DNA from 3 places in the Streptomyces sp. NPDC037013 genome. Region 3 is predicted to be linked to each of the others. Evidence: riboswitches for the same ligand, from Rfam matches in the RefSeq annotation. Region 3 holds a riboswitch; each other region holds the start of a gene.
What was found. A riboswitch is a leader RNA that binds a small molecule or an ion and turns the genes downstream of it on or off. The one in region 3 is predicted to bind cobalamin.
Positions count from the first base shown of each region.

Region 1: linked by a shared signal. The riboswitch ahead of ACZ7DY_RS08840 (ribonucleoside-diphosphate reductase subunit alpha) and the one ahead of ACZ7DY_RS10255 (ABC transporter substrate-binding protein) in region 3 are both predicted to bind cobalamin.
Region 2: linked by a shared signal. The riboswitch ahead of ACZ7DY_RS18540 (energy-coupling factor ABC transporter permease) and the one ahead of ACZ7DY_RS10255 (ABC transporter substrate-binding protein) in region 3 are both predicted to bind cobalamin.

Region 1 is NZ_JBVJRV010000002.1:840,795-843,105, reverse strand. Features, by position in the region: gene mctP (monocarboxylate uptake permease MctP) at 1-188, shown strand, start outside; gene ACZ7DY_RS08845 (GNAT family N-acetyltransferase) at 274-777, shown strand; cobalamin riboswitch at 839-961, shown strand; gene ACZ7DY_RS08840 (ribonucleoside-diphosphate reductase subunit alpha) at 1,093-2,311, shown strand, end outside.
Region 2 is NZ_JBVJRV010000004.1:880,165-882,475, reverse strand. Features, by position in the region: gene ACZ7DY_RS18545 (energy-coupling factor ABC transporter substrate-binding protein) at 1-192, opposite strand, end outside; gene ACZ7DY_RS18540 (energy-coupling factor ABC transporter permease) at 192-902, opposite strand; cobalamin riboswitch at 933-1,116, opposite strand; gene ACZ7DY_RS18535 (PTS ascorbate transporter subunit IIC) at 1,226-2,311, opposite strand, start outside.
Region 3 is NZ_JBVJRV010000003.1:68,961-71,271, reverse strand. Features, by position in the region: gene ACZ7DY_RS10265 (helix-turn-helix domain-containing protein) at 1-375, shown strand, start outside; gene ACZ7DY_RS10260 (VOC family protein) at 372-935, shown strand; cobalamin riboswitch at 953-1,137, shown strand; gene ACZ7DY_RS10255 (ABC transporter substrate-binding protein) at 1,211-2,257, shown strand; gene ACZ7DY_RS10250 (FecCD family ABC transporter permease) at 2,266-2,311, shown strand, end outside.

The sequences.
Region 1 (2,311 bases), on a different contig from region 3:
TCGGCTACATCGGCCTGACCGCGTTCATCCTGAACGTGCTCGTGACCGTGGTCCTCACCTTCGTCCTGAAGGCGCTGAAGGCCCCCGAGGGCGTCGACGAGACGTCCCCGGAGGACTACACGGCGGACGCCGGCGACCCCGGTGTCGTACAGGAGCTGCCGAAGGCCACCGCGGGCTCCGGGCACTGACCCGCCCCCACAACCGCACCGCATCCGACAAGGGCCGCCGGAAAACCGGCGGCCCTTCGTCGTCTCCTGTTGCACACTGCGGCGCATGGACATCACGATCAGGCGGGCGAGGCCCGAGGAGTACGGGGCCGTGGGCGACCTCACCGCGCAGGCCTATCTCGACGACGGACACCTGGACTTCGGGACCGAGGACCCCTACCTGCCCGTGCTGCGGGACGTGGCCGGACGCGCGGCGCACGCCGAGATCCTGGTCGCCGTTGCGGACGACATGGCCGGGGAGCTGCTCGGCGGCGTGACCTTCGTGCCGGACGGCGGGCCCCTGGCGGACATCGCGCGGGACGGCGAGACCGAGATCCGCATGCTGGCGGTCGCGCACGCGGCGCGCGGCCGGGGCGTCGGCGAGCTCCTGGTGCGCTCGTGCGTCCAGCGGTCCAGGAACGCGGGCCGGAGCCGGCTCGTGCTCTCCTCCTCGCCCTCCATGCGCACCGCCCACCGGCTCTACGAACGCCTCGGCTTCCTGCGGACCCCGGAGCGCGACTGGTGCCCCCTCCCCGACCTGCCGCTGCGCACCTACGCCTTGACGCTCTAGACCCCACCTCCCTGACCCGACACAAGATGTGGGCCTGCTCCCGAAGCGCGACACAAGATGTATGCTCGTGCTCGCTGTCGCCGCAGGGGAATCCGGTGCAAGTCCGGAACTGTCCCGCAACGGTGGACGTGTACGCATTTGTCGTACGCGGAGTCCGAAGACCTGCCGGCAGCGCACCCGTGCCGTCCGGCCCGGGTGCCGACCGTCCGGGCCTCGTGGAATGGGCCGGTGGACGCGGTACGCCGCCCTGCCCGGGTGCGCCCGTGTGTGCCGACCCCTCCCCCAGGCCCAGAGCCGAGCGAGGGAGAGCTCCACGTGACCATCGCGCCTGCCGAACCTGCGTCAGCGCCGTCACCGACGACCGCCGAGGGCGCCGACGCGCCGGGGACCGCGCTGCTGCGCACCCTGACCGACCTCACCGCCGACCTCCCCGACGCCGACCCCGGGCGGGTCGCCGCCGCCGCGCTGCGGGGCCGGTCGGCGCGGGCCGACGAGGCGGAGCTGCGGACGCTCGCGACGGAGGCGGCCGCGGGGCTCATCTCCGAGGACCCGGCCTACTCCAAGCTCGCCGCCCGGCTGCTCTCCCTCTCCATCGCCGCCGAGGCCGCCACCCAGGGCGTGCGTTCCTTCACCGAGTCGATCGCGGTCGGCCGGCGCGAGGGCCTGATCGCCGACCGCACCGCCGCCTTCGTGACCTCGCACGCGGCCCGGCTCGACGCGCTCGTGGAGACCGCGCTCGCCGACGGCGCCGACTTCCGCTTCGGCTACTTCGGCCTGCGCACGCTGCACAGCCGCTATCTGCTGCGTCACCCCATCACCCGCCAGGTCATCGAGACCCCGCAGCACTTCATGCTGCGCGTCGCGAGCGGCCTGGCCGAGGACGACAGCACCCGCGCGCTCGACGAAGTCGCCGCGCTGTACGGCCTGATGAGCCGCCTGGACTACCTGCCGTCCTCGCCGACGCTCTTCAACTCCGGCACCCGCCACCCCCAGATGTCGTCCTGCTACCTCCTCGACTCCCCGCTGGACGAGCTGGACTCGATCTACGACCGCTACCACCAGGTGGCGCGGCTCTCCAAGCACGCGGGCGGCATCGGACTCTCGTACTCGCGCATCCGCTCCCGGGGCTCGCTGATCCGCGGCACCAACGGGCACTCCAACGGCATCGTGCCGTTCCTGAAGACGCTGGACGCCTCGGTCGCCGCGGTCAACCAGGGCGGGCGCCGCAAGGGCGCGGCCGCGGTCTACCTGGAGACCTGGCACTTCGACATCGAGGAGTTCCTGGAGCTGCGCGACAACACCGGTGAGGACGCGCGCCGCACCCACAACCTCAACCTCGCGCACTGGATCCCGGACGAGTTCATGCGCCGGGTCGCCGCCGACCAGGAGTGGTCGCTCTTCTCGCCCTCGGACGTGCCCGACCTGGTCGACCTGTGGGGCGAGGAGTTCGACGCCGCCTACCGGGCGGCGGAGGCCGCGGGGCTCGCCAAGAAGACCCTGCCGGCCCGCGAGCTGTACGGCCGCATGATGCGCA
Region 2 (2,311 bases), on a different contig from region 3:
AGGGGGTTCGTACAGCGGCGAGAACCAGGGCTTGTAGTCCGGTTCGTTCTCGGTGATCGCCGTCTCGGCCTGTGCGTCGGAGCCGGTGAACGGCTCCTTCTTGTCGTCTCCGAGCCCCAGGGCGAGGGGCAGCACCGCGAGCGCGGCGACGATGACGAGCAGCAGGGTGTTGATCTTCGCGTTCCGGCTCATCAGGCGCTGGCCCCCGTCTCCGTCTTGGTCGTCGTCCCGGCCTGCTTGCTCTGCAGGAGCACGCCGAGCCGGGTGAGCTCACCCTTGCTGGACTGCACGAGCAGCCGCATCACCAGGACGGTGAGGAGCCCCTCGCTGACCGCGAGCGGGACCTGCGTGACGGCGAAGATGCCGCCGAACTTCCCCAGCGCGCCGAGGAAACCGCTGCTCGGGTCGGGGAAGGCCAGCGCCAGCTGGACGCTGGTGACGCAGTACGTGGACAGGTCGGCGACGAAGGCCCCGAAGAAGACGGCGGCCATGAGCGGCACGTCGAACCGCTTGAGGAGCCGGTAGACCGCGTATCCGGCCCAGGGTCCGACGATCGCCATCGAGAAGACGTTGGCGCCCAGGGTGGTGAGTCCGCCGTGGGCGAGCAGCAGCGCCTGGAAGAGCAGGGTGATGGTGCCGAGCACCGTCATGATCGGCGGCCGGAACAGGATCGCTCCGAGGCCGGTGCCCGTCGGGTGCGAGCAACTGCCCGTCACGGACGGGATCTTCAGGGCGGAAAGGACGAATGTGAAGGCCCCGGAGGCGCCGAGGAGCAGGGTGCTCTCCGGGTGTTCCTTGACTTCACGGGTCAGGGAGCGGACTCCGTGGACGACGAACGGCGCGGACGCTACGCCCCAGGCGATCGCGTGCGCCGGTGGGAGGAAACCCTCGGCTATGTGCATGGCTCGGCAGACCCTCTCCAGCACCTCGTGGATGGACAACGCGCCTTGGCCGGTCTCCTGGCTGACGGGTCGTACCGACCGGACTCCGCCTTCCCGGGTGCGTGTGCACCCAGTGGCTGCCGCGAGGGCTGGAGCCGGACTTCCCGATCACAGTGGCGAGGGCCGCACCGGCATCACACCGGATTTCCCGTGCACCAAGGCGTGGCGACATTAGTGCGCAACTGATCCGCTGACAACTTGTGCGCGGGGTGCGGTGGTGTCGTACGTGTGCGCGCGTACCACCGCGTACGCCCCTGTTCAGGGGCTATGTGTGGCTGGTGGGGTCACCGGGGCGGCGGCGGGGGCGGCTTGGGCGCGCCGCGCGGTGGCCGGATCTTCGCATACGCGACCGGTCGTCCGGCGGAACCGGGGGCTGTCGGCGGAGTGTGGGCACCCTCGGCGGGGAGCAGGGCGTCGCGATGGGCTCCGGGGTCCCAGCCGGTCTCCACGACCCGCTTCTGGAAGACCACGGCGCCGAGCAGGAGGGCGGCGCCGATCAGCAGCATCAGGAGGATTCCAGTGGTTTCGCCCGTCTTGGCCGCATGGCCGATGAGGGTGCCGAACCAGCCGAAATCGGCGTCGCCGAAGGTGGTGTTCTCCTTGCCGAAGGCGCCGAGGACCTTCAGGAGCAGGGCGGGCAGGAAGGTGATGAGGAGGCCGTTGACGAAGGCGCCCGCGGCGGCGCCGCGCCGGCCGCCGGTCGCGTTGCCGTAGACGCCCGCCGCACCACCGGTGAAGAAGTGCGGGACGAGGCCGGGCAGGACGAGGGCGAGCCCGAAGGCCGGATGGAAGATCCAGGCGAGCAGGCCGAGCCCTGCGAGGCCGCCGGCGAAGCTGGAGACGAAGCCGACCAGGACGGCGTTCTGTGCATAGGGGAAGACAATGGGCGCGTCGAGGGAGGGCACCGCGCCGGGCACCAGTTTCCGGGCGATGCCCTGGAAGGCCGGGACGAGTTCGCCGAGGATCGTGCGGACGCCGAAGAGGATCACGGCGACGGCGATGCCGAACTGCAGGCCCTGCATGACCGACTGCATGACGTAGTCGCCGACGCCGCTCGCGCCCGGCGCGCCGTCCTCGCCGAAGGCCTTGAACGCCGCCTCCTTGCCCGCCTTGCCGAGGAAGACCAGCGACATGATCAGGTAGATCAGGACCATCGACAGGGCGGTCGCCACCATCGAGTCGCGCAGGAAACGCAGGCCTTCGGGGAGGTTCATCTCCTCGGTGCTGCGGCTGCGGCGGCCCACCAGTTGCCCGGTCGCGCCGGCCGCGATGTAACCGGCCGTCCCGAAGTGGCCGATCGCCACGTTGTCGTCGCCGGTGACGCGCTTGGTCCAGGGGTGCGCGAAGGCGGGCAGGGCCACCAGCAGGAT
Region 3 (2,311 bases):
CCGGAGGTCGCCGAGGCCTGGGCATGGCTGGCCCGGTACCGCGGCGCGGGCACCCTGGGCGGCCTCTCCCGGCACGTGGCGCTCAGCGAGCGCCGGCTGACCGCGCTCTTCCGCGCCGAGACGGGACTGAGCCCCAAACAGGCGGCACGTCTGATGCGCTTCCAGCACGCCAAGGCCACCGTGGCCCGCGCGGTCGCGGCGGGCGCCGCGCCCGACCTCGCCCGGGTCGCGGCCGACGCCGGCTACTACGACCACTCGCACCTCGTCCGCGACTTCCGGCAGTACACGGGGGTGAGTCCCACCGCCTGGCTGGCCGAAGAGTGCCGGAATATCCAAGCCGGGGCGCACGGCAAGGGCGAAGACTCGACGGCATGAACACCACACCGAACCCCGCCTCAGACTCCTCCGAGAGCCCCGCCACGAATTCGGCCCAGAGCCCCGCCACGAACACCACCCCGGCCCCCACACCGGGCCCCATCCTGAACTCGCCCTCCGGCGCCCCGGAGCCGGAGCAGCCGCTCCGCACCCCTGCTCCCGCCATCTGGCCCGGCCTCCAGGCCAAGGACGCCCCCGCCCTGATCGACTTCCTGGTCGGCACCGTCGGCTTCCTGCGCACCGCCGTCTACGAGGACGAGGGCCGCGTCGCCCATGCCCAGCTCGACTGGCCCGAGGGCGGCGGCGTCATGCTCGGCTCCTACGACCCGGCCGCCGCCTCCACCTGCGGCAGGCCCGGCGCCGGATCCGCGTACGTCGTCACCGCGCGGGTGGACGACCTGTACCGCCGCCTCACCGCGGCCGGCGTGAAGGTCATCGCGGAGATCGAGGACAAGCCGTACGGCAGCCGCGAGTTCGGCATCGAGGACCCGGAGGGGAACCGCTGGTCCTTCGGCACCTACCGCGGCGAGCCGAGGCCCGACCCGGCCGAAGCCGTATGAGCGGGCCCGGGCGTGCGTGATAACTTGCGCAAGCCAGTCAAACCCACACCTGGGCCAGGGAATCCGGTGCGAATCCGGAACTGACGCGCAGCGGTGAGGGGGACGGGCGGGGCCACGGCCACTGGGTGTCACAGGACGCCCGGGAAGGCGCCCCGTCCGGTCGATCCCGAGTCCGAAGACCTGCTGGCGCCTCCGCTCGCACACCGGGCGGCGGAGGTCGAGACGCAGGCCAGGCTCCGCGTATGAGCCGCGAGACTCAAGGGACCAGGGAACACGTGTCCTCGACAGCCCGTATATCCGCCCTCCTCAGCTTCCTCTGCGCCGGCGCGCTCACGCTCACCGCGTGCGGCGACGGCTCCGCGCAGCGGCCGGCGGGCAAGAACGCCGACGGCTACCCCGTCACTGTCGCCTCCTGCGGCAAGGAGGCGACGGTGAAGGCGCCGCCCCGGCGGGCCGTCTCCCTCGACCAGGGGTCCACGGAGATCCTGCTCTCCCTCGGCCTCGCCGACCGGATGGCCGGCACCGGCACCTGGACCGACCCGGTCCTGAAGAACCTCCGGCAGGAGAACGCGAAGGTGAAGCGGCTCGCCGACCGCTACCCCTCGCTGGAGAAGGTCCTCGCCGAGGAACCCGACTTCGTCAGCGCCTCCTTCCTCTACACCGTCGGCAAGGGCGGCGTCGCCGACCGCACGAAGTTCACCGGACTCGGCGTCCCCGTCTACGTCTCGCCCACCGACTGCGCGGGCAAGGACAACGACGGCGGCGGCGACGGCAAGCGCGTCAAGACCCTCACCATGGACACCGTCTACGGCGAGGTGCGCGACCTGGCGAAGGTCTTCGGCGTCGAGAAGCGCGGCGAGAAGCTCATCGCCGACCTGAAGCGCCGGGTCACGAAGGCGACCGAGGACATCGACAGGGCCGCCGCATCCGACACGACGCTCCTGTACTGGTTCGCCAACTCCGACGCCCCGTACATGGCGGGCTGCTGCGGCGCCCCCGGCATCATCACCCGCGAACTCGGCGTGAAGAACGTCTTCGACGACACCCGCGAGGAGTGGCCCCAGATCAACTGGGAGACCGTCGCCGACCGCGACCCCGACGTCCTCGTCATCGGCGACCTCACGCGCAGGTCCCAGTCCGCGGAGAGCGCCCGGGAGAAGATCAGGTTCCTGGAGACCAACCCGGCGACGAAGAACCTGACCGCGGTGAAGAAGAAGCGGTACGTGCTGCTCAGCGGCCAGGCCATGAACCCCACGATCCGCACGGTCGACGGCATCGAACAAGTCGCGGCAGGACTGCGCAAGTTCGGCCTCGTCAAGTGAGCGAGGCGGTGGGGAACAGGGGTAACACCCGTACCCGTACCGGACAGCCGGGGC